Regions from separate parts of the Streptomyces sp. NBC_00259 genome, predicted to be linked through region 1. Evidence: riboswitches for the same ligand, from Rfam matches in the RefSeq annotation. Region 1 holds a riboswitch; each other region holds the start of a gene.
What was found. A riboswitch is a leader RNA that binds a small molecule or an ion and turns the genes downstream of it on or off. The one in region 1 is predicted to bind cyclic di-AMP.

Region 1 (5,539 bases):
AACCACCCGTCCGCCCGCCATGTCCTGCCGGAGTTCACGGAGCGCACCAGCGCAGGGCTCCGCACCCTCGATCCGTACGCGAAGCTCCTCGCCGAGCGGATCGTGTTCCTCGGCGCACCGGTCGACGACACCTCGGCCAACGACGTCATCGCGCAGCTCCTGCACCTCGAGTACGCCGCCCCGGACCAGGACATCGCGCTCTACATCAACTCCCCCGGCGGTTCCCTCAGCGCGATGACCGCCATTTACGACACGATGCAGGTGGTGACCTGCGACATCGCCACGACCTGTCTGGGCCGGGCCGCCTCGACGGCCGCGGTGCTGCTGGCGGCAGGCGCCCCCGGCAAGCGGATCGCCCTGCCCGGTGCCCGGATCGTCGTCCAGCAGCCTTCCCTGGCGGAGCCGGTGCAGGGACAGCCGACCGATCTCGATCTCCAGGCTCAGGAGTTGCTGCGGCTGCGGGAGCTGATGGCCGCCGTGCTCGTACGCCACACCGGTCGGAGCGCCGAGCGCATCGCCGAGGACATCGAGCGTGACAAGGTCTTCGACGCCCCGGGCGCCAAGGAATACGGGCTGATCGATCACATCGTCAAGAACCGGAAGACGTCCGCGACTTCCCTCCACGGCCGGTGAACCGGCCGTGGTGCCCGAACTGCCGCCGCTCCCCGCACTGACGCGTGCCGAAAGTGAGTTCATCGACAGCTATCTCGAAGTCGTCGATCAGCTGGGAAGGATCAACCCGGCGCGTGGCACGCACACCTACGGCGCGCTTCGTGCCGCCCAGGCGCTCGTCGTACGGGCCACGGCGCTCCGGGACGCGCTGACGGTCATGCACATGCGCGGTGAGAGCGAGCTGCACGCACCGACATTGGCCCGTGCGCTGCGGGTGTTGGACGGGGAGCGCAGGGCGTCGAGAATCACCGTACCTCCGGAGTCGCCGAGTTGACGGTCCGCCGCCCGACGGCCACCGCGCACCTCGCGGCACGCCGGAGGCGTACGAGTGGGTGTCGCCCATCCGGACCAGTCGCGGCTGCACGATATGCACCGGGCAAGTTGCGCCGTGGGCTGAGCCGACTGGCGCAACGGCCCGTTCCGACGCTGGTACAGCGCTCGTCACCGGGCGACGCACTGTCCGCCAAACGGCTCTGTCCACTCGAATAGGTCATTGGTGAGGAGCCTCACAAAACGCCGTTTCTAAGAGGAAATCCGGCAGTTCGTGGGTCAAGATCCCTGGGACGACAAGCCCCCGCCACCGCGGCGGGGCGGTCCGGGCGGACGCCGAGTCCTGCCGCCGCACCGGATGCCTGGTCGACATGAGGGCTTCGGCAGGAGTGGAGGACCCGAGCAGTACGGGCCGGCCGCACATCATGGCCGGTCCTTGGGGTGAAGCCGCGTACGCGGCCGGGCGTCTTCGCCGGTCCGAACCCGACAGGTCATCCTTCACAGGCGGCTGACGAAGGGTTGCGCATGTCTGCGCAGACACATCTCCCGTCCCTGTTGTCCCGGACGGGTGCCGTCTCGGCACTCACGATCGCGGCCGTCGGCGGCTCGCTGGTCCTGCCGGGCGGCGCGCCCGAGGCCCATGCCACCGCGGCACACGCGACGAAGGCACTCAACGTGGCCGCGTCGAAGAAGGGCTCTCCGTACCGCTACGGGGCCACGGGGCCGCATCGCTTCGACTGTTCGGGACTGACGCTCTACGCGTACAAGAAGGCCGGCAAGAAGCTGCCGCGCACGGCCCAGCAGCAGTACAACCGGACCCGTCATATCCGCGCTTCCCAACGGCAGCGCGGTGACCTGGTCTTCTTCCAGGCCCGCGGATACGTGTACCACGTCGGCATCTACGCGGGAGGCGGCAGGATCTGGCACTCGCCGAAGACCGGTTCCGTGGTGAAGCTGAGCAAGATCTGGTCCAAGAGCGTGCGCTACGGGCGCGTGCGCTGAGTTGTCCGGGCCCCGGCACCGTCCGGGGCCCCGAGGGACGAGAGGAGCGGTCACGGCCCTCCACGGCGCGGCCGGTACGCGTCCGCAGGCGTCCGTACGCGTACGCAACGGCGGGATGCCGTGGAGGGCTCAGGGCCGGTGCCCCTGTGGAGCGGGGTCGCCGGGGAGCCCGCCCGACGGGACCGCCCCGCGCTCGGTGCGGACGACGGCCGGCGCGGGGCTCCAGGGCATGGCGATCCAGACGGTCTTGCCGCCTTCCGGGGTAGGGCTGACGTGCAGCCTGCCCCCGCACTCGGCGGCGAGCCAGCGGATGATCACCATGCCGCGGCCGTTGTCCTGCTGCACCGCCGCGGGCAGCCGCTGCGGCCAGCGCGGATGGCTGTCGGTCACACCGACGCACAGCTGTTCGTCGCGCTCGAGACGGACGTCGACCGTGAAGGTGGGTGACTGTCCGAAGGTGTGCTGAACGGCGTTGGTGGCCAGTTCGGAGACGATGAGACGGACCGTGTCGGCCGCGTCGTCCTCCCTCGGCAGCCCCCACTCGGTGAGGACCTCGGAGACGTATCTCCGCGCGGCGGGGACCGAGGCGGGATCGCTCGGCAGGGTGATGGAGGCTTCCTGATGGTCGGCCATGGCGAGCTGTCCCTTTCCCACCGGGGCTGCGGGAGCGCGGCACGCAGCGGATGCGGTGCCGGAACAGCCTCGGACTGCGCTGTGCGCCAGAGTGTGCGCTAGCCGTCAGAGTGCCACTGTGCCGCCCCTGTTGGTGCCGATCCACCTTGATATGCATATATCTGTCGCTCAAAGCGGTGAACTCTGCGACGCGAGAACGTATTTGGGCGCAGACTTGCGCTGCGCCGGCCGCTCACGCGCCGGTCGTACGCCGGTCACTCGACGACCGAAGGAGGAACGGAGGAGGGGACGGAATGCGGCACGGTCCCGCGGTGCGCCGCCGCAAGCTCGGTGAGGAACTGCGCGGCCTGCGGCTGGACGCGGGCCTCACCAGCCGGGAGGCGGCACGCCTGGCGGGTTGGCACCAGTCGAAGGTGAGCCGCATCGAGACCGGTGCGAGCGGGGTGAAGCCCGCCGATGTGGCCCGGTTGCTCGACGCCTACGGGGTGGCCGATCCGCGGCTGCGGGAGCTGCTGGGGACGCTGGCGGGCACGGCGGACGGCGGGGGCACGGGCTGGTGGCACGCCTACCGCGGGGTGATCCCTCCCCAGTACCGGGACTTCATCAGCCTGGAGTCCCAGGCGAGTACGGCGCGGACGCTGGAGACCTCGGTGGTGCCCGGACTGCTGCAGACCGCCGACTACGCACGGGCGGTGACCCTTTCCGCGCTCGAAGGAGCGCCGACGGCCACGGTGGACTCGCTGGTGGAGGTGCGCATCGCCCGTCAGCAAGTGCTCCGTGCGGAGCGGCCGCTGAGCTTCAGCGCGGTGCTGGACGAGGCGGTGCTGCGGCGGCAGGTGGGCGGCCGCCGGGTGATGCGCGGGCAGTTGCGCCGAGTGATGGAGATGGCCCAACTCCCGCATGTGCGCCTGCAGGTGCTCCCCTTCTCGACCGGTGGTTATGTGGGACTGACCGGACCTTTCGTTATCTTCTCATTCCCGAACACTTCTGATCTGGACGTGGTTGTTCTTGACCATCTGACGAGTAGTCTCTACCTCGAACGGAAGGAAGACCTCGAGGCGTACGGCGCCGCTTTCCGCACCATGCAGGCGCATGCGCTCTCGCTCCAGGACTCGTTGGATCTCATCGCCGGAATCGACGACAGCGCGTAGGGAAGGCACCCCCCAATGTCTGCTCACGACGCACATGTACGCCCTCGGCTGCGCACTCCGTGGCAGCGCAGCAGCCGCAGTGTCGGAATGAACAACTGCGTGGAGACCGCACGGTGCGCCGACGGCGCCCTGGCCGTGCGCGACTCGAAGAACACCCACCTCCGCTTCCTCGTGTTCTCGCCCGCCGCCTGGACCGGCTTCGTGCGCGGGCTGCGCGAGGGCGCGGGCGGCTGACCCGAGGGACGGTCAGCCCGCGGGCGCCGTCGCCAGGATCGTGGAGAGCGCCGTCCCGATCTGCCGATCGGTGAGATCGGCGCGCGCGGTGAGCCTGATCCGCGAGATCCCGTCCGGAACCGACGGCGGCCGGAAGCAGCCGACGGCCAGTCCCGCCGCCCGGCAGTCCGCCGCCCAGCGCACGGCCGACTCCGGTGACGGCGCCTGGACGGACACGACGGCCGCGTCCGGGCGTACGGCGGTCTGCCCGGCGCCGGCCAGCCGCTCGTACAGCGTGGTGGCCACGGCCCGGGCCCGGTCCGCGAGCCCGGGCTCGCGGCGCAGCAGCCGCAGGCTCGCGAGGGCCGCGCCCGCCGCGGCCGGCGCGAGGCCGGTGTCGAAGATGAACGTACGCGCGGCGTTGACGAGATGGTCGATGACCCGTGCCGGACCGAGCACCGCTCCGCCCTGGCTGCCCAGGGACTTGGACAGGGTGAGCGTGGCGACGACGCCCGTGTCGCCCGCGAGGCCCGCCGCGTTCAGGGCTCCCCTGCCCCCCTCGCCCAGGACTCCGAGACCGTGTGCGTCGTCGACGACCAGGGCCGCGCCGTGCGAACGGCACACCTCGGCGAACTCGCGCAGCGGGGCGGCGTCGCCGTCGACCGAGAAGACCGAGTCGGACACGACCAGGGCGCGCCGCCCCGGGTGGGCGTCGAGGGTCTTGCGTACGGCCTCCGGATCGGCGTGTGCCACGACGGCGGTCTCGGCGCGGGACAGCCGGCAGCCGTCGACGATCGAGGCGTGGTTGCCGGCGTCCGACACGATCAGCGACCCGTGCGCGCCGAGCGCCGTCAGCGCCGCAAGGTTCGCCGCGTACCCCGAGGAGAACACGAGCGCCGCCTCGAACCCGCAGAACTCGGCCAGCTCACGTTCCAGTTCCGCGTGCAGCTCGGTGCTGCCGGTCACGAGCCGGGAGCCGGTCGCGCCGGCGCCCCACCGCCGTGCGGCCTCGGCGGCCGCCTGGGTGATCTCCGGCCGCCGGGTCAGGCCGAGGTAGTCGTTGCTCGCCAGATCGAGCAGCGCGGAGGTGGCGGGACGCGGCCGGAGTGTACGGACGAGACCGGCGTCCGCGCGGTGGCGCGCCGCGTCGTCGGTCCAGTCGAAAGGATCCTGAGGCACCTGGGGCATGTTCCGGTCCTTTTGTAGGCAGCGCACAGACCCTAGCCGGGGACGGTAGAGGTCAGAGTGTGGCCATACACACACCTCAATCGGCGGGTGTTGTCGAGTTCCTCCTTGGCCGCGGGGTGTCCGGTAGGCGAGGATCTGCGCCATGGACCTCCTGAACACGCTGGTGGACAAGGGCCTGCGGCGTGAGCTGCCGACCCGCGAAGAAGCGCTCGCCGTACTGGCGACCTCCGACGACGATCTGCTCGAAGTGGTGGCCGCGGCCGGAAGGGTGCGCCGTCAGTGGTTCGGGCGGCGGGTGAAGCTGAACTATCTGGTCAACCTCAAGTCCGGTCTGTGTCCCGAGGACTGTTCGTACTGTTCCCAGCGGCTCGGTTCCAAGGCGGAGATCCTCAAGTACACCTGGCTGAAGC
Region 2 (5,539 bases), 2.2 Mb from region 1:
GCACCCTCAGCGGGGTGCTCCAGGGACGATTCGGGGGCGCTCCAGGGGTGCTTCAGGGGTGCTTCAGACCAGGGAGAGGGCGATCCCGTCGAGGATGTCGTGCTCCGAGACGACGACCTCCTCGACCCCGGCGCGCTCCATGATCGCCAGCAGCACCAGGGCACCGGCGGTGATCACGTCCACCCGTCCCGGATGCATCACCGGGATCGCCGCGCGCTCGTCGTGCGTCGAGGCGAGCAGCCGCCGGGTGATCCCGGCGACCTGGTCGCGGGAGATCCGGGAGTGGTGGATGGCCTCGGAGTCGTACGCGTCGAGACCGAGCGCGATCCCGGCGACGGTGGTCACCGAGCCGGCCAGGCCGACCAGAGTGCTCGCCTCGCGGATCGGCACCGTCTCCTCGGCGAGGTCCAGCGCGGCCTCGACGTCCGCGCGGATCGCCGCGATCTCGTCCGACGACGGCGGATCCTGGCGGACGTGCCGCTCGGTCAGCCGTACGCAGCCGATGTCGACCGACCGGGCCGCCTCGACCTGCCCACGGCCGATGACGAACTCGGTCGAGCCGCCGCCGATGTCCACGACCAGCCGCTCCTCGTGGCCGGGCAGTTCCTTGGTGGCGCCGTTGAAGGAGAACTCGGCCTCCTGGTCCCCGCTGATCACCTCGGGCTCGACGCCGAGGATGCCGACCACGCCGTTCACGAAGTCGTCGCGGTTCTCGGCGTCCCGGGAGGCGGAGGTGGCCACGAAGCGGATCCTCTCCACACCGTGGGACTTCATGATCTCCGCGTACTCCCGGCAGGCGGCGAAGGTGCGCTCCAGCGCCTCGGGGGCGAGGCGGCCGGTGCGGTCGACGCCCTGACCGAGCCGGACGATGGTCATCCGCCGGTCCAGCTCCGTCAGTTCACCGGTGGACGGGTCGATGTCGGCGATCAGCAGACGGATCGAGTTCGTACCGCAGTCGACGGCGGCGACCCGGGTCACTGCTCGTCCCCCCGGACGTCGCCGGAGCCGCCGTCGGCACCGGACTCCCGCGTCCCGTCCGTCACCGGGCTCACACAGGGGCCCTTCGCCCACCACTCCGGCAGCATCGCGATCGCCTCGTCGCCCAGCGGGTTCACCCCGGGGCCGGCCGCCAGCGAGTGGCCGACCAGGACGTGCAGGCACTTCACCCGGTCCGGCATCCCGCCGGCGCTCGGGAAGCCCTTCAGCTCCTCGATCGCGTCACGGCGCGCGATGTAGTCCTCGTGCGCCGCCCGGTACGCCGCCGCCAGCTCGGGGTCGGCCGCCAGGCGCTCGGTCATCTCCTTCATGACGCCGTTCGCCTCCAGCGTGCCGATGGCCGAGGCCGCACGCGGGCACGTCAGGTAGTACAGCGTCGGGAACGGCGTACCGTCCTCCAGCCGCGGCGCCGTCTCCACCACGTCCGGATTGCCGCACGGGCAGCGGTGGGCGATCGCGCGCAGACCGCGCGGCGGGCGGCCGAGCTGCTCCTGGAACGCGGCGATGTCCGCCGCGGTGGGCGGGGTGTGCTCGGTGGTCGGCGGGGGCGTTTGCATGGATGTGTCTGTCTCTTCGTTCGGTCTGTGGCTTGGCCGGGGCTGGGCTAGCGGGGCGCGTCGGCCCGGTCGACACCGTCCCAGACGTTCGAGTACCAGGGCCTGCTGACCCCGTCCTCGTCGGTCCGGGGCTTCTGGCCGGCCCGCGGATCGACCACGATGTAGCCGGTCTCGCCCGGCCTGACCATGTGCAGGTGCTCGCGGGCCAGCCGCATGACGTACGCGTCGTCCCTCAGACGGGCCCTCTCGTCGCGCAGCCGTTCCACGCGCTCCCGGGCCGCGGCCGCGAGCCGCTCCTGCTCGGCGATCTCGTTCTGCTGCGACACGTACTGCCGCATCGGATACGCGAGCGCGACGATCATCGAGCAGACGACGAGCGCGAGGAAGGCCGCCCGGCCGGTGAGCCGCGAGCGCCGGGCCTGGCGACGGGTCTGCGAGCGGTAGACGCGGGCGGCGGTCTGCTCGCCGAGCAGCCGCAGCCTGGTCGCGGTGGAGAACCGGTCCCGGGCCATGTGTGCGCCTCCCCATTACGTGCGTACGTCCCCGCACACGGTACGGGACCGCGTGCGGGGACGTACGTATCTACCGGTGTGCGGGCTCAGCCCTTGAAGCGCGGGAACGCGCTGCGGCCGGCGTACTCCGCCGCGTCGTCGAGGATCTCCTCGATGCGCAGCAGCTGGTTGTACTTGGCGACGCGCTCGGAGCGGGCCGGGGCGCCGGTCTTGATCTGGCCGCAGTTGGTGGCGACGGCCAGGTCGGCGATGGTGACGTCCTCGGTCTCGCCGGAGCGGTGGGACATCATGCACTTGAAGCCGCTGCGCTGGGCCAGCTCGACGGCGTCCAGGGTCTCGGTCAGCGAACCGATCTGGTTGACCTTGACCAGGAGCGCGTTGGCGGCGCCGTCCTCGATGCCGCGGGCGAGGCGCTCCGGGTTGGTGACGAACAGGTCGTCGCCGACCAGCTGCACCTTGGAGCCGAGCTTGTCGGTGATGACCTTCCAGCCGGCCCAGTCGTCCTCGAACAGCGGGTCCTCGATGGAGACCAGCGGGTAGGCGGCGACGAGCTCCTCGTAGTACTCGGTCATCTCGGCGGCCGAGCGGGACTTGCCCTCGAACTCGTAGGAGCCGTCCTTGTAGAACTCGGAGGCGGCGACGTCGAGCGCGAGCGCGATGTCCTTGCCGGGCGCGTAGCCGGCCTGCTTGATGGCCTCGAGGATGAGGTCGAGGGCCTCACGGTTGGAGCCGAGGTTCGGGGCGAAGCCGCCCTCGTCGCCGAGGCCGGTCGACAGGCCCTTCTCCTTCAGCACCTTCTTGAGGGTGTGGTAGACCTCGGTGCCCCAGCGCAGGGCCTCGGAGAAGGACTCCGCGCCGACGGGCGCGATCATGAACTCCTGGATGTCCACGTTGGAGTCGGCGTGCGAGCCGCCGTTCAGGATGTTCATCATCGGAACGGGCAGCAGGTGCGCGTTCGGGCCGCCGAGGTAGCGGAACAGCGGGAGGTCGGAGGCCTCGGACGCGGCGTGCGCGACGGCGAGGGAGACACCGAGGATGGCGTTGGCGCCGAGGGAGGACTTGTCCGGGGTGGCGTCCAGGTCGAACATCGCCTGGTCGATCAGGCGCTGCTCGGTGGCGTCGTACCCGACGAGCTCCGGGCCGATCTGCTCGATGACGGCGAGGACGGCCTTCTCGACACCCTTGCCCATGTAGCGGTTCTGGTCACCGTCGCGGAGCTCGAGGGCCTCGAACGCACCGGTGGACGCACCGGACGGAACGGCAGCACGGCCGGTGCTGCCGTCGTCGAGGCCGACCTCGACCTCGACCGTGGGGTTGCCTCGGGAGTCCAGGATTTCCCGGGCTACGACGACGTCGATGGACGGCACGAGCATCTCCTTCTGGGATGTGACGCTGAATGTGACGCAAGCGGAGCAGGGTCAGTGCAGGGTCTCTTTGGCCTTGCGACAAGAGCCTAACCGCCCTACGGGCATCGGCCTGCCGCTGCCCGCCCCGTGGGACGAAAAAGGGGAACAAAGAGACAGAAACCCCGGCCCGGCGCGTACGGGGGATGGCGCGCCGGGCCGGGGAGCCGGGGGACGGGGGTGCGGACCCGTCAGCTCAGGTGGAGCTTCTGGCCGGGGTGAATGACGTTCGCGTCCTCGACGATGTCCTTGTTCAGCGCGAACAGCTTCTGCCAGCCGCCCTTGACCTTCTCGGCCTCGGCGATCTTGCTGAGGGTGTCGCCGGCCTTGACCGTGTACTCGCCGTCGCCCTTCTTGACCGGGGCGGCGGGGCGCTCGGAGCGGGTGGTCGGGACCTCGGCGCGCTTCGGGGCGGGGGCCTTGGCCTTGGGCTCGGCCTTCGGGGCGGCCTTGGGGGCAGCCGGGGCGGCACCGTTGTACGCGGCGTCGGACAGGCCCGTGCCGCAGTGCGGCCAGGCACCCTTGCCCTGGCCGTCGAGGACCTTCTCGGCTATCTCGATCTGCTGGGCCTTCGAGGCCTGGGCGGCGGTCTGGGCGTAGGCGGTGCCGCCGTACGCGGCCCAGGTGGAGGCCGAGAACTGCAGGCCGCCGTAGTAGCCGTTGCCGGTGTTGATCGACCAGTTGCCGCCGGACTCGCACTGGGCGACGGCGTCCCACTCGGAGGCGGTGGCGGCGGACGCGGTACCGGAAGCCATCAGCGGGGCGGCGATGGCCGCACCGGTGACACCGGCGAGCGTGGCGATACGAGTGGCCTTGGACGGGCGACGGTGCTTGCCCTTGCCGGAAAGCAGCATGGAACTTCTCCTCACCGACGCCTGCGAGGTGAGCTGTCGGGTTCGGGCCATGTGAGTTGCCCGGCCGCGCGAGGTTCGCGCGGCTCCACCCCAAGCCGGTTCCGCCCCAAAGGGCGGGCCCGGCACTTACCTTGGGTCCCCCGCTCCTGCCTTCGGCGCTTGCGCGACGACTGTTCCCGGCGGCCGCCGGCAGGATTCGGCGTGCGGTCGTCGGGGCCCGCGTTGCGAGCGGTTCAGACCGTAAACGCACTTCTCCCCGATGTTCAAAGTCGAACATCGGGGAGAAACCACACCTATTTGACGCGGAGAGATGTCCGTTTTCGCAGGTGAGAGGCGCGATGACCGGAGTTGACCGACGAGACGCGCCAGTTGACATGAAGAGACTCATGTCTCACTTGCGCAGAACCGGACATAAGCGCCCGAACTACTCCTTCAACTGCCCCTGCCCCAGGCCCAGATCGAGGCTCTGGCCAGGAAGGATGAGATCGGCGTCGGAGCCGACGACCTCCTGGTTCGCCTCATAGAGGGCGGGCCACCCGCCGGGCACCTCGTTCACGTCGGCGATCGACCACAGGTTGTCGCCGGGGCGGACGGTGTACTCATCTCCCGCGGCGACGCCGTCTCGTGCCGATGCGTCATCTCGTGAGGCATGACGACCGGAATTACGGTCATTGCCCGAATTGCCCGCCTCGTCCTCATCGGCGGGGCCACCGCGGTGCTTTCCGGAGCCCGTGTCCGCGGCTGCGTCCTCGCCGCCCGAGGCATCCGCGCCCTTGCCGGAGCCTGCCGGGGCGGAAGGCTCGTCCGAGGTGTCCGCGGGCTTCTCGGCCGTCGGCGAACCGTTCGAGGCACCGGAACCGGACGAGGCTGGGGTGTCGGTGTCCGGCGCGGGCGTCGTGCCCGCCCCGTCGCCGAAGGAGGGGCTCTTCGTGCCACCGTTCTGCGGCGTGGCGGAGGCGTCCCCGCCGGCGGGCTCGGCGCCGCCCCCCAGGAGGCCGGTGACGAGACCGGTGATCTCCCCGCAGCTCGGCCAGGCGGAGTCGCCCTGGGCGGACAGCACCGCCTCGGCCACCGTGATCTGCTGGGCGCGGCTTGCGAGGTCGGCGCGCGGCGCGTAGGCCGTACCGCCGTACGCCTCCCAGGTCTCCTGGGACATCTGCAGGCCGCCGTAGTAACCGTTGCCGAGGTCGGCGCTCCACACACCGCCGCTCTCACAG
Region 3 (5,539 bases), 6.1 Mb from region 1:
GCCGCCGCGCGAGCGCCGCCGGCTCTCCCAGCTGCACGGCCGATGGGCCGCCGAGTCCCGGCTCGTACGGACCGAGCTCACGTACGGGGAGACGCTGATCGGCTCGCGCCGGGGTCACACCGGGCATCAGCACCTGCCGTGGGTCGCCGTCGACGACGGCACGGCCACGGAGGAGTCCGGGGAGGTGTACGGCTGCGCCCTCGGCTGGTCGGGATCCTGGCGCATCGCCGTGCACCAGCTGCCCGACGGCCAGGTGCAGATCAGCGGCGGCGCCGGCCACGACGACTCCGGACTGCTGCGGCTCGCACCCGGTGAGTCGTACGTCTCACCCGTGTTCGCCGGGCTGTGGAGCGAGGGGGGATTCGGCGGCGCGAGCCGGTCCTGGCATGCCTGGCAGCTCGCCCACGTCCTTCCCGGGGCCGGGGACTCGCGCCCGGTCCTCTACAACTCCTGGGAGGCGACCGGCTTCGACATCTCCGAGGAGCAGCAGCGCGCGCTGGCGGCCCGGGCCGCCCGGATGGGGGTGGAGCTCTTCGTCGTGGACGACGCGTGGTTCGGGCGGCGGACGAGCGACCGGGCCGGGCTCGGGGACTGGACACCGAATCCCGACCGCTTCCCCCGGGGGCTGAAGCCGCTCGCCGACGAGGTGCACGCGCGGGGAATGGCGTTCGGGATCTGGGTCGAGCCGGAGATGGTGAACGCCGACAGCGATCTGTACCGGGCGCACCCGGACTGGGTGCAGCACCACCGGGGGCGGACCCGGACCGAGTTCCGTCATCAGCTGGTGCTGAACCTCGCCCGCGGGGACGTCCAGGAGTACCTCTGGGAGCGGCTGGACACGCTGCTGTCCTCGACGCCCGTCGACTATGTGAAGTGGGACTTCAACCGCTGCTTCACGGACGCGGGCTGGCCCGGGGAGCCGTACCCGCAGAAGCTGTGGGTCGAGCACGTCCACGCGCTCTACGCCCTGCTGGACCGGCTGCGGGCCGCGCACCCCGAGGTCGCCTTCGAGAGCTGCTCGGGCGGCGGGGGCCGGATCGACCTGGGGATCCTCTCCCGCACCGACCAGGTGTGGACCTCCGACAACACCGACCCGCTGGACCGGCTCGCCATCCAGCACGGCTTCGGGCAGCTGCACCCGGCGAGAGTGATGGCCGCATGGGTCACGGACAGCCCGAACGTCCAGCTCAACGGAAGGGTCAGCACCCTGCGCTTCCGGTTCGTGAGCGCCATGGCCGGGGTGCTCGGCATCGGCGGCGACCTCACCGCATGGAGCGAGGACGAGCTGACCGAGGCGCGTGACTGGGTGGAGCTCTACAAGAAGATCAGACCGGTCGTCCAGCACGGCGAGCTGTACCGGCTGCGGCCGCCGGCGGGCGGGCTGAGCGCGGTGCAGTATCTGCGCGGGGACGAGGCCGTCGTACTGGCCTGGCTGCAGTCCCAGCACCACGGAGAGCTTCCGCCGCGGCTCCGGCTGCGCGGGCTCGACCCGTCGGCGGAGTACGAGTGCCTGGACACCGGCCGCCTCCACCGGGGCGCCGTCCTCCTCCATCACGGCTTCTCCACCGGCCTGAGGGGTGACCTCGACGCGATGGTCCTCCGCCTGCGCCGCCGGGCCTGACCATCGCGCCGGGCCCGGCGGAACGCCGGGCCGTCTGACGGTGGCGCCGGGCCTGGCGGGACGCCGGGCGGAGGTCCTCGACCGGGTTCGAGGGCAACTCGGCCTGCGCCGTGGCGAGTTCCGGGGAGCGGCGGTCGAATTGCTGAATTCACCTGTTGTTCGGAATTGGTTCCGCACACGGAAAGGGCTCGCCTTTTCGCGGCCACTCGCGCCATTGGATGCATTCCGTCGCTAATGAGCGATGTGTCCGGATTGGGCGTTTTTGTATAACGCGCCCCGGTTGAATAGGGGATGGGGATCCGCCCGTGAGCGGGATCATATCCGTGACGTTCTGTGGTGGTGCACCGCGGCCGGACCCCCTTGTCCCCTGGGAAATCGAAGATCCGTAATCCACGCAGCGTGACCGGGAAATGTGCGCTGATATCCGGTAGGGGGATTCCCGGGGGGAATAGACGGCTTGTTCACTTCGACCCGGCTCGCTTACGGTCACCGCAATCCGGTCGGAACGCCCAATCCTGCCGCCGTCCGGAATATCGCACCCACCCACGTGTGGCAGGAGCGGGGGACCCAGGTAGTACGCCGTCCGGAGCCCCGGACGGCTTGGGGTGAAGTCGCGCGAGTCGCGCGGCCGGGCAGCTCCAGCCCGAACCCGACAGCTCACCTCGCAGGCGGCGGAGAGGAATTCGCCATGCCCGGTAAGGGTAAGCATCGCCGTCCGAGGACCAGCCCGTTCACGCGCGGATTCGTCGCCGCAGGAACGGGCGGGGCCGCCATCGCACTCCCGCTCATGGGTGCCGCCGGTGCGCACGCCGCCGAGAAGTCCGCGCCCGTCGCAGCCCCCGAGCGGGTCGCCTCGGTCGCTCACAAGGCCGTCACCCCGCAGGCGCCGCAGGCTCCCAAGGCGCCGAAGCCGTACACGGTCGTGGCCGGTGACTACCTCTCCAAGATCGCCGATGAGCACAACGTCAGCGGCGGCTGGAAGAAGCTGTACGCCGACAACCGCGCCGCCGTCGGTACGGACCCCTCGCTGATCCACCCGGGTCTGAAGCTCGTCCTCGGCGGCAAGGCGACGGCCCAGGGTGAGGCGAAGGCCCAGCCGAAGCCCGAGCGGAAGGCCGCGGCCCCGGCCAAGAAGGCGCCCGCCGACAAGGCCGCCGCCAAGGCCGAGAAGGCGGAGAAGGCCCAGAAGGCCGTGAAGGCCGAGAAGTCGTCCGCTTCCGTCGAGCGTGCCTCCCGCACCGCCGACCGCGCCGCCGGTGCCGCGGCCGCTCCGGCCGCTGCCCAGGCCCCCGCGCCCTCGGGCTTCTTCGCCCCGGTCACCAGTGGCATCGGCACCGCGTACAAGACCGCCGGTGCCATGTGGTCCAGCGGCTACCACACCGGTGTCGACTTCGTCGCCTCCACGGGGACGTCCGTGAAGTCGGTCGGCCCGGGCACCGTCGTCTCGGCCGGCTGGAGCGGTGCGTACGGCAACGAGGTCGTCATCAAGCACGGCGACGGAACGTACTCGCAGTACGCCCATCTCTCGCAGCTCTCCGTCGCGTCCGGCGACGGTGTCACCGGCGGCCAGCAGATCGGGCTGTCCGGCTCCACCGGCAACTCCTCCGGCCCGCACCTGCACTTCGAGATCCGGACGAGCCCGAGCTACGGCTCGGACATCGACCCGCTGGCCTACCTGCGCCAGCACGGTGTCTCGATCTGACGCACCTGACACGGCGTCCCGAACCTGACGCCGCGCGACTCCGTCCGTCGGCCCCGCGCAGGGGCCGGCGGACGCCCGCGTTTTCGCGGGTCTCCGCCTATTCCCGCTTTGCCGAAAACTGACCTGGTGGTCTATATCACGCCCCGTCAACCCCTCCCTACGGTGGCGTAGGTCACTTCTCACCGGGAAAGATGGCTCGACGTGGCAGACGATTCGCGATCAAGAACAAAGGGCTCATTCGGGTCGTACGCGGCGATCGGTGACAGCTTCACCGAGGGGGTCGGAGACGCGGGACCCGGCGGACAGTTCGTCGGATGGGCGGACCGCCTCGCGGTCCTGCTGGACGACCGCGTACCGGAACACACCTTCCGCTACGCCAATCTCGCCGTACGCGGCAGGCTCCTGGACCAGATCGTCGAGGAACAGGTCCCGCGCGCGAAGGAACTCGCCCCCGACCTGGTGACGTTCTGCGCGGGCGGCAACGACATCATCCGGCCCGGCACCGACCCCGACGACGTCGCGGAGCGCTTCGAACGGGCGGTCGCCGAACTCGCCACCTCCGTCGGCACCGTCATGGTGACGACCGGGTTCGACACCCGCGACGTGCCCGTCCTGCGCCATCTGCGCGGCAAGATCGCCACGTACACCGCGCACGTCCGCGCCATCGCCGACCGCTACGACTGCCCCGTCCTCGACCTCTGGTCGCTCAAGTCCGTCCAGGACAGACGTGCCTGGGACGACGACCGGCTGCATCTCTCGGCCGAGGGCCACACGCGTGTGGCACTGCGCGCCGCCCAGGTGCTCGGCGTGGACGTGCCCGCGGACCCGGACCAGCCGTGGCCGCCGCTGCCGCCGCGCGGCACGCTCGAAGTCCGCCGCGACGACATCCAATGGGCGCGCGAGTACCTCGTGCCGTGGATCGGCCGTCGGCTCCGGGGCGAATCGTCCGGCGACCATGTGGAGCCCAAGCGCCCGGACCTGCTTCCGCTCTGAGTTCCTTCGCTGCGGGCACGTCTCTACGCGGAGGCGGGGATCCTCTCCAGGACCCCGCCCGCGAACACGTCGTACAGCGGCAGCGACTCCAGATGGACATAGCCGATGTGGCAGTCGCACACCGCGAGCGGGCAGGCGCGCGGTCGCAGCGCCGCCCTGTACGAGCCGTCGTAGAGATTGCCCAGCTCGGCCGGGACGAAGTGGCAGCGCCGCACCGTCCCGTCACCGTCGACCGAGATCACCGACTCGCCCGTACGGCACGGCAGACCGGCCGAGCGGTGCGGATGGCGGCTGTACGGGAAGAGGGGGTCGAGGGCCGTCCAGCGGGCGGCCTCCTCGTCCGTGTAGTCACGCCCCTCCGCCGCGTTGACCCACAGATAGACGTGCTCCGGGAGATCGGCCCGCAGCCGGCGGGCGGCCTCCAGATGCTCCTCGAAGCCGACGATCCCGACACTGAACCTGATGCCGCGCGCCGACAGTTCACGGCACTTGCCGAGGAAGCGGTCGTACGGCGTCTGCCCCGGGTGGTACGTGCACCACAGCGCGAGGGTGTCCGGATCGGCCTCCGCCAGCCAGTCCGTACGGCAGCTCAGATTCGTCTGGATGGCCACGCGGCGGATGTGCGGCAGCCGGGACAGCTCGGCCAGCGTGCGCCGGTACCAGGAGCGCACCAGGCCCTCGCCCCAGGGCGTGAAGAGCACCGACAGCCGGTCCTCCGGCTGCCGCGCCGCCGCCCAGCCCGCGAACCGCTCCAGCGCGTCACGGTCGGCCCGCAGCTGCTCCCGGCTGTCACGGCGCTTGGCGAACGGGCAGTAGGGGCAGTCGTAGTCGCAGGAGGCCAGCGGCCCCCGGTACAGCACGGTCAGGTCCATGCGCGTCTCACTTCGCCTCGTACGCGGCCATCGCGGCCCGTACGGCGGGCGAGAACAGCGCGGGACCCAGGGCGTCGGAGTACGCCAGCCCCTCCGGAGTGAGGCGCAGCAGTCCGCCGTTCTCCTCCAGCCAGCCGCGATCGGCGAAGGCGGCCAGCTCGGCCGGGAAGTCGTCCGCCGGAGCGGTGCCGAACCGCGTCCGGTACTCGGCCACCTCCATACCTCGCGCCTGCAACAGCGACTGGAGCAGATGGCGGCGCCGCGCCTCGTCGGTGTCGATCCGCCGGCCGACCTCGGCACGCGTGAAGTCCTCCGTGGCCGTGTAGTCGTCGATGATCGTGCGTATCCGGC
Region 4 (5,539 bases), 2.7 Mb from region 1:
CGCGTGGCCAACGGTGACGCGATCATCCTGCTGCGCGAGATGCTCGCCCCCGACGCGCTCGACGGACTGCGGGTGTACTTCCCGGACCCCTGGCCCAAGAAGCGCCACCACAAGCGCCGGCTGATCCAGCCCGAGTTCCTCACCCTCGCCGCGAGCCGGATGAAGCCGGGTGCGGTCCTGCACTGCGCGACCGACTGGGAGCCGTACGCCGAGCAGATGCTCGAGGTCCTCACCGCCCACCCCGACTTCGACAACACCGAACCGGCCGGCGGCTACGCTCCCCGTCCGGCGTTCCGCCCCCTGACCCGCTTCGAGGGCCAGGGCCTCGACAAGGGCCACGTGGTGCACGACCTGCTCTTCCGCCGCGCGGGCTGACCGCGCCGGCTGATCGCGCGGGCTGACCGCGCCGGGCCGGGCGGCGGCGCCGCACGGACGCTGTGGACCATGGCCGGAGGAAGCCCAACGGCGGTATCGCCGTCGCGCGGTGTCGGTGGTGCTCGTTAGGGTCGTCTGGTGTCCGACTGGTCCCCGCAGCCGCAACAGGCCGCCCGCCCCGACGTTCCGACGTTCGACGAACAGCCGCTGTTCGACGCCGTACCGGAGCGTGCGCGCTGGCGGTACAAGCCGCGCCGTGACTTCTGGCGCAGCAAGGCCGTGCGCGCCGGGACCCTGATCACCCTGCTCGCGCTGTCCGGTCTGGTCATCCTGGCGCTGGTGCGCGAACAGACCGGTACGGAGGGCTTCCTCGTCGGCCTCGGCCTCGCCGTGCTGCCGGTACCGCTGCTGATGGCGGCGTTCCGCTGGCTGGACCGCGTCGAGCCGGGCCCCTGGCGGAACCTCCTCTTCGCCTTCGCCTGGGGCGCCTGCGCGGCCGCCCTCGTCGCGATCATCGCGAACTCGTTCGCGACCCAGTGGATAGCCACGGCCACGGCCGACCCCTCGCACGCGGACACGATCGGCGCAACCGTCATCGCCCCCGTGGTCGAGGAGAGCGCCAAGGCGACGGCCGTGCTGCTCATCTTCCTCTTCCGAAGACGGGACTTCACCGGCGTCGTCGACGGAGTCGTCGTCGCCGGCTTCACCGCGACCGGCTTCGCCTTCACCGAGAACATCCTGTATCTCGGCACCGCCTTCGGGGAGGACCAGCAGATCGGCACGTCCGGTTTCGCCTCCGTCACGGCCGCGACCTTCTTCGTACGGATCGTGATGTCGCCGTTCGCCCATCCGCTCTTCACCGTGCTGACGGGCATCGGCTTCGGCCTCGCCGCCGCCGGCGCACAGCGCCGGAAGTTCCGCAGGACCGTACTGCCCCTGCTCGGCCTCGTCCTCTCCATCGGCATGCACGCGTTGTGGAACGGCTCAGGGGTGTTCGGCCCGTGGGGCTTCTACGCCGTGTACGCGGCGTTCATGGTGCCGGCCTTCGGCCTGCTGACCTGGCTGGCGGTCTGGACCCGGCAGCGCGAACTGCGCACGGTCGCGGCCGAACTGCCCGCGTACGCGGCAGCGGGCTGGCTCGCCCCGGCCGAGCCGCACGCCCTGTCGTCCATGCGGGCCCGCACGATGGCCCGCGACATGGCGGGCCGTACGCACGGCCGGGAGGCCGCCCGCGCCGTCTCCGAGTACGAGGTCTTCGCGACCTCCCTGGCCTTTCTGCGGCACCGGGCCCATCGGGGCGCGGCGGGCACGGACTTCGTCGCCCGTGAGCAGGAGCTGCTCCACCACCTCTGGCAGCGCAGGGACGTGGCGGGCCCGGCCCTGACGTACGCGGCCCGCGCGACGGGCCGGGTCTGGCAGCCGCCCCCGTATCTGGACTACGGGGGCTACAACCCGTATCGCGGCTAGGGCCTTCGGGGCCGTCCTCGCGGCATGGCGTCCGGGCAGGGCAGACCGGCGACCCAGGCGTCGGGGGGAGTGCGCCAGGGCCGCCGGCGACTTGGGGGAGGACGAGCACGCGTACGAGCACGCGTCCTCGTACGCACACGGGTGCGGCCCGGTCCGGCGAGAACCGGAACCGGGCCGCGGCCCCGGGCCGGAAGCCGACCCGGAGGAGCACGCAGAGGGAGATGCCTTCAGGCGGAAGGGCCCTCAGAGGGAGAGGCCTCCGGACGCAGAGGTCCTCGGCCGGAAAGCCCTCGGACGGACAGACCCCCGGACGCAGAGACCCTCAGCGGAAGGCCCTCAGACAGAGAGGCCCTTGCCGCGCAGCCACGCCGCCGGGTCCACGCCGTCGCCGCCCGCCGTGTGCACCTCCAGGTGCAGGTGCGGGCCGGTGACGTTGCCGGTGGCGCCGACGCGCCCGATGGTCTCGGACGTGGAGACCTTCTGCCCCACGCCGACGGTCATCGACGACAGGTGGCAGTACCAGACCTCGCTGCCGTCCTCGAGCTCCAGCACGATGCGGTAGCCGTACGAACCGGACCAGCCCGCCGACTTGATGGTCCCGCCGTGAACGGCCTTGACGGGCGTACCGGTCGGGGCCGCGAAGTCGAGACCCGTGTGGTAGCCGGAGGACCACATGGAACCGGACTGCCCGAAGGTGGAGGTGAGCGTGTACGACGAGGTCGGCAGCGAGTAGCTCGCGGCGAGCTTGGCGAGGCGCTCGGCCTCCGCCTTGCGCGCGGCCTCGGCCTCGGCCTCGGCCTTCGCCTCGGCAGCCACTTCGGCGGCCTCGGTCTGCTGCTTCTTCGCCTCGGCGGCTGCCTTCTCCGCGGCGGCCTTCTCGGCGGCCGCCTTCACCTCGGCCTCGGCAGCGGCCCGCTGCTGATCGGCCTGCTGGAGGATCCGGGCGCGCAGCGCCTCGCCCGCGTCACCGGCGCCCTCGGCGCCGTCCGCCGCCGTCTGGGAGGCGGCGAAGGCGGTGAGCGGCGCGTCGTTCCCGTCCTCCTGGTCGGAGTCGTCCGACATGAAGGAGCCCACGCCGGGAAGGGATCCGGGATCCGGGAGGTTGTCCGTGATGGCGTCGGGGAGCGAGATGGAGACGGCCGGCTTGTCCTGCGCGGTGGCGATGCCACCCGCGCCGACCGCGGCTATGACGCCGACGCCGAGAACGGTGGAACTCCGGGCCAGTCCGTTGCGCTGCTTGACGACGCGGTGCCTGCCACGGACCGGACGGACCGATTCCTCGGTCGGGTTCCACTCCTCCGCCCCGGTGGCCGGTGTCCACTGGTCGCTGGGGACCCACTGTGTGGTGGGAGGCTCCTGGAGGGCAGGCTCGTTTGACGCCACGGAGGCGTGCTCCTTTCCTTCCTTCTCGCCTACCGGGTTAGCTGACGGGTTCGGAGCAGGAAGGTCTCCTACGAGCACGACGTAGTGCCCGATTCACCCCAATTGGTGGTTCCCCGGTTCCCTTGCGGAATTCGGCGCATGCGCACGGTGCCGTCTCTTGCGACGGCTGGGACGACCGCGCTGCGTTATCGAACGTTAATAGACACCGAGGTCGGATTCCAAGCTGTTCCCACTGATCGTTAACGACGTTGGCCTGGACTTACCAGCAACAAGAGGATCGAATCGGGCAAGTTGACCAACCCTCGATCCACTCCACTTTCCTGACGGTCTATCAAATGTTATGCGGAGCGGTGTCCTTCGATCACGGTCCGTGGCGCCCCCTCCACCGCAGGGGTCACGGGACGACGGGCATCGTCCTGCGCCGCTCCGGCTGGCGCTCCCCCGGCCGCCCGACCGCGAGCAGCGCCATGTCATCCGTCGACCTGCCGCGCGTATGCCGCCGTACGTCCTCGACGACCGCGTCCAGCAGCTCCTCCGGCCCGGGAAAGATCCGGCCGCTCAGCCGTGTGCGCGGATCGTAGAAGGCACCCTGCTTGTCACGCGCCTCCGACAGTCCGTCCGTATAGAGGAGGAGCGTGGCGCCGGGCAGGTAGGGGGTCTCGTACGCCCGGTCCGGCCACGCGTCCAGATCGCCCATGCCGAGCGGCAGGGCGCGCTCGGGCGGCTCCAGCACGTCCAGCCCACCGTCCGCGCCCAGCAGCAGCGGCGGCGGATGACCCCGGTTGACCATCCTGACCAGGCCGCTCCCGTGCGGGATCTCCGCGAGCACCGCGGTGGTGAAACCCTCGAACGCGTCGAACCCGGAGCGCCCCGTGCCCGCACGCGCCAGCGCCCGCTCCAGCCGCTGGGCGACACCCTCCAGCGAGGACTCCTGCTCTGCGGCCTCCCGGAACGCCCCGAGCACCACGGCCACCGCCTCGACCGCGTCCAGTCCCTTCCCTCGTACGTCGCCGACGACCAGCCGCACCCCGTGGGGAGTCTCCTGCACGGCATACAGGTCTCCCCCGATGAAGGCGTCCCGCTGCGCCGCCTCGTACCGCGCCGCGACCAGCAGCCCGCCGATCCGTTCGTCCGGCGTGGGCAGAACGGCGCGCTGCGCGGCCTCCGCGATGACCCGCGCCGACGCGAGGCGCTCGCCGCTGCGGCGTACGACCTGATTGATGAAGAGGGCCAGCACGGAGACCGTGAACACGGTCAGCAGCTCCGTCACGGCCGGGATCTCGCTGGTCCTGCTGTTGTACGCGTGGAGTCCTGCCACCGTCGCGACGGAGGCGACGCCCGTGAGCAGCGTGTAGAGGGCGGAGAAGAAGGGAGCGGCGACCAGCGGCGCCGCGGCGAAGAGGGGCGAGGCGGTGAACGACTCCGGGGTGCCCAGATCGAAGAAGACCCCGGTCACGATCAGCAGCACCGGCAACGCTCCGACGACCCTGCGGCCACCGTTGCGCCGCGGTCGTTCGTCGCGTTCTCGTTGCCCCACCAGTGGTCTCCTGCCAGGTCCGCCCGGCTGCGGACGGTACCGCGCCCTCTCCAGGCTGGCCGTAACCGCACCGCACGACGAATCGCCATCGGCCAACCGGACCAGCGGGCCGGCGGCTGTGCCATTTTGCCCCTGGCCGTGCCGTTGTGCCGTGCCGTTGTGCCACGCCGTTGTGGCCAATGCCGCTGTCCGTGCTGTCGGCGGGCTGTCCGGCCGTGCCGACGCCACCAGGGGGCCCTCCTGGTGACACCACCACACGTGGCGCGCCTCAGTCGTCGCTGAGGTTGCGCTCCGCGTACATCGTGATCGCATCGCGGACGAAGACCGCCGTTCCGTCCCCGTGCCGGTCGTAGTTCGCCGTGAAGCGCGGATCGGCGACGTACATCTCACCGAGCCCGATGACGTACGACCTGGTCGGTGCGGCCGTCACCGACAGCCACTCGCAGTGCCGCTGCGCGATCGCCTGAACCTCGTCGCTGTCCGGCGCGAGCCCGTCCTTCAGAGCCTGGCCGAAATCGCGGGCGATCGCGAGCTGACGGTCCTGGAACGCCTTCTTCTCCTGCGCGCTCAGCGAGCGCCACCAGCGGTCGCCCTTCTCGTACGCCTCGCGGCCCCAGCGCTGGGTGACCTCCTCCTCGTACCGGGTGTGGTCGAAGCCGTCGAAGACTTCTTCCGCCATGAGTTCCTCTCCCTTCTCCGTGCGGTCGAGAGTGGTCCGCACCGAGGCGATCTGTCGCCCGATGCGCTCCCGCTCCTGCTCCAGCAGCCCCAGATGGG

Region 2: it holds a riboswitch for cyclic di-AMP, as region 1 does, so the genes downstream of both, OG766_RS14065 (LysM peptidoglycan-binding domain-containing protein) here and OG766_RS04335 (C40 family peptidase) in region 1, are expected to answer to the same signal.
Region 3: it holds a riboswitch for cyclic di-AMP, as region 1 does, so the genes downstream of both, OG766_RS31575 (M23 family metallopeptidase) here and OG766_RS04335 (C40 family peptidase) in region 1, are expected to answer to the same signal.
Region 4: it holds a riboswitch for cyclic di-AMP, as region 1 does, so the genes downstream of both, OG766_RS16520 (M23 family metallopeptidase) here and OG766_RS04335 (C40 family peptidase) in region 1, are expected to answer to the same signal.

Annotation. Positions count from the first base shown of each region.
Region 1 is NZ_CP108080.1:982,509-988,047, forward strand. It holds gene OG766_RS04325 (ATP-dependent Clp protease proteolytic subunit) at 1-633, shown strand, start outside; gene OG766_RS04330 (hypothetical protein) at 641-946, shown strand; cyclic di-AMP (ydaO/yuaA leader) riboswitch at 1,292-1,464, shown strand; gene OG766_RS04335 (C40 family peptidase) at 1,468-1,944, shown strand; gene OG766_RS04340 (ATP-binding protein) at 2,074-2,577, opposite strand; gene OG766_RS04345 (helix-turn-helix domain-containing protein) at 2,871-3,728, shown strand; gene OG766_RS04350 (DUF397 domain-containing protein) at 3,744-3,962, shown strand; gene OG766_RS04355 (8-amino-7-oxononanoate synthase) at 3,975-5,120, opposite strand; gene bioB (biotin synthase BioB) at 5,272-5,539, shown strand, end outside.
Region 2 is NZ_CP108080.1:3,142,363-3,147,901, forward strand. It holds gene OG766_RS14045 (Ppx/GppA phosphatase family protein) at 64-978, opposite strand; gene OG766_RS14050 (DUF501 domain-containing protein) at 975-1,553, opposite strand; gene OG766_RS14055 (FtsB family cell division protein) at 1,601-2,065, opposite strand; gene eno (phosphopyruvate hydratase) at 2,152-3,432, opposite strand; gene OG766_RS14065 (LysM peptidoglycan-binding domain-containing protein) at 3,660-4,322, opposite strand; cyclic di-AMP (ydaO/yuaA leader) riboswitch at 4,326-4,490, opposite strand; gene OG766_RS14070 (transglycosylase family protein) at 4,747-5,539, opposite strand, start outside.
Region 3 is NZ_CP108080.1:7,037,309-7,042,847, forward strand. It holds gene OG766_RS31570 (alpha-galactosidase) at 1-1,621, shown strand, start outside; cyclic di-AMP (ydaO/yuaA leader) riboswitch at 2,152-2,305, shown strand; gene OG766_RS31575 (M23 family metallopeptidase) at 2,310-3,323, shown strand; gene OG766_RS31580 (SGNH/GDSL hydrolase family protein) at 3,525-4,316, shown strand; gene OG766_RS31585 (STM4011 family radical SAM protein) at 4,340-5,188, opposite strand; gene OG766_RS31590 (STM4012 family radical SAM protein) at 5,196-5,539, opposite strand, start outside.
Region 4 is NZ_CP108080.1:3,701,834-3,707,372, forward strand. It holds gene trmB (tRNA (guanosine(46)-N7)-methyltransferase TrmB) at 1-375, shown strand, start outside; gene OG766_RS16515 (PrsW family intramembrane metalloprotease) at 514-1,842, shown strand; gene OG766_RS16520 (M23 family metallopeptidase) at 2,179-3,225, opposite strand; cyclic di-AMP (ydaO/yuaA leader) riboswitch at 3,237-3,372, opposite strand; gene OG766_RS16525 (PP2C family protein-serine/threonine phosphatase) at 3,620-4,762, opposite strand; gene OG766_RS16530 (MerR family transcriptional regulator) at 5,031-5,539, opposite strand, start outside.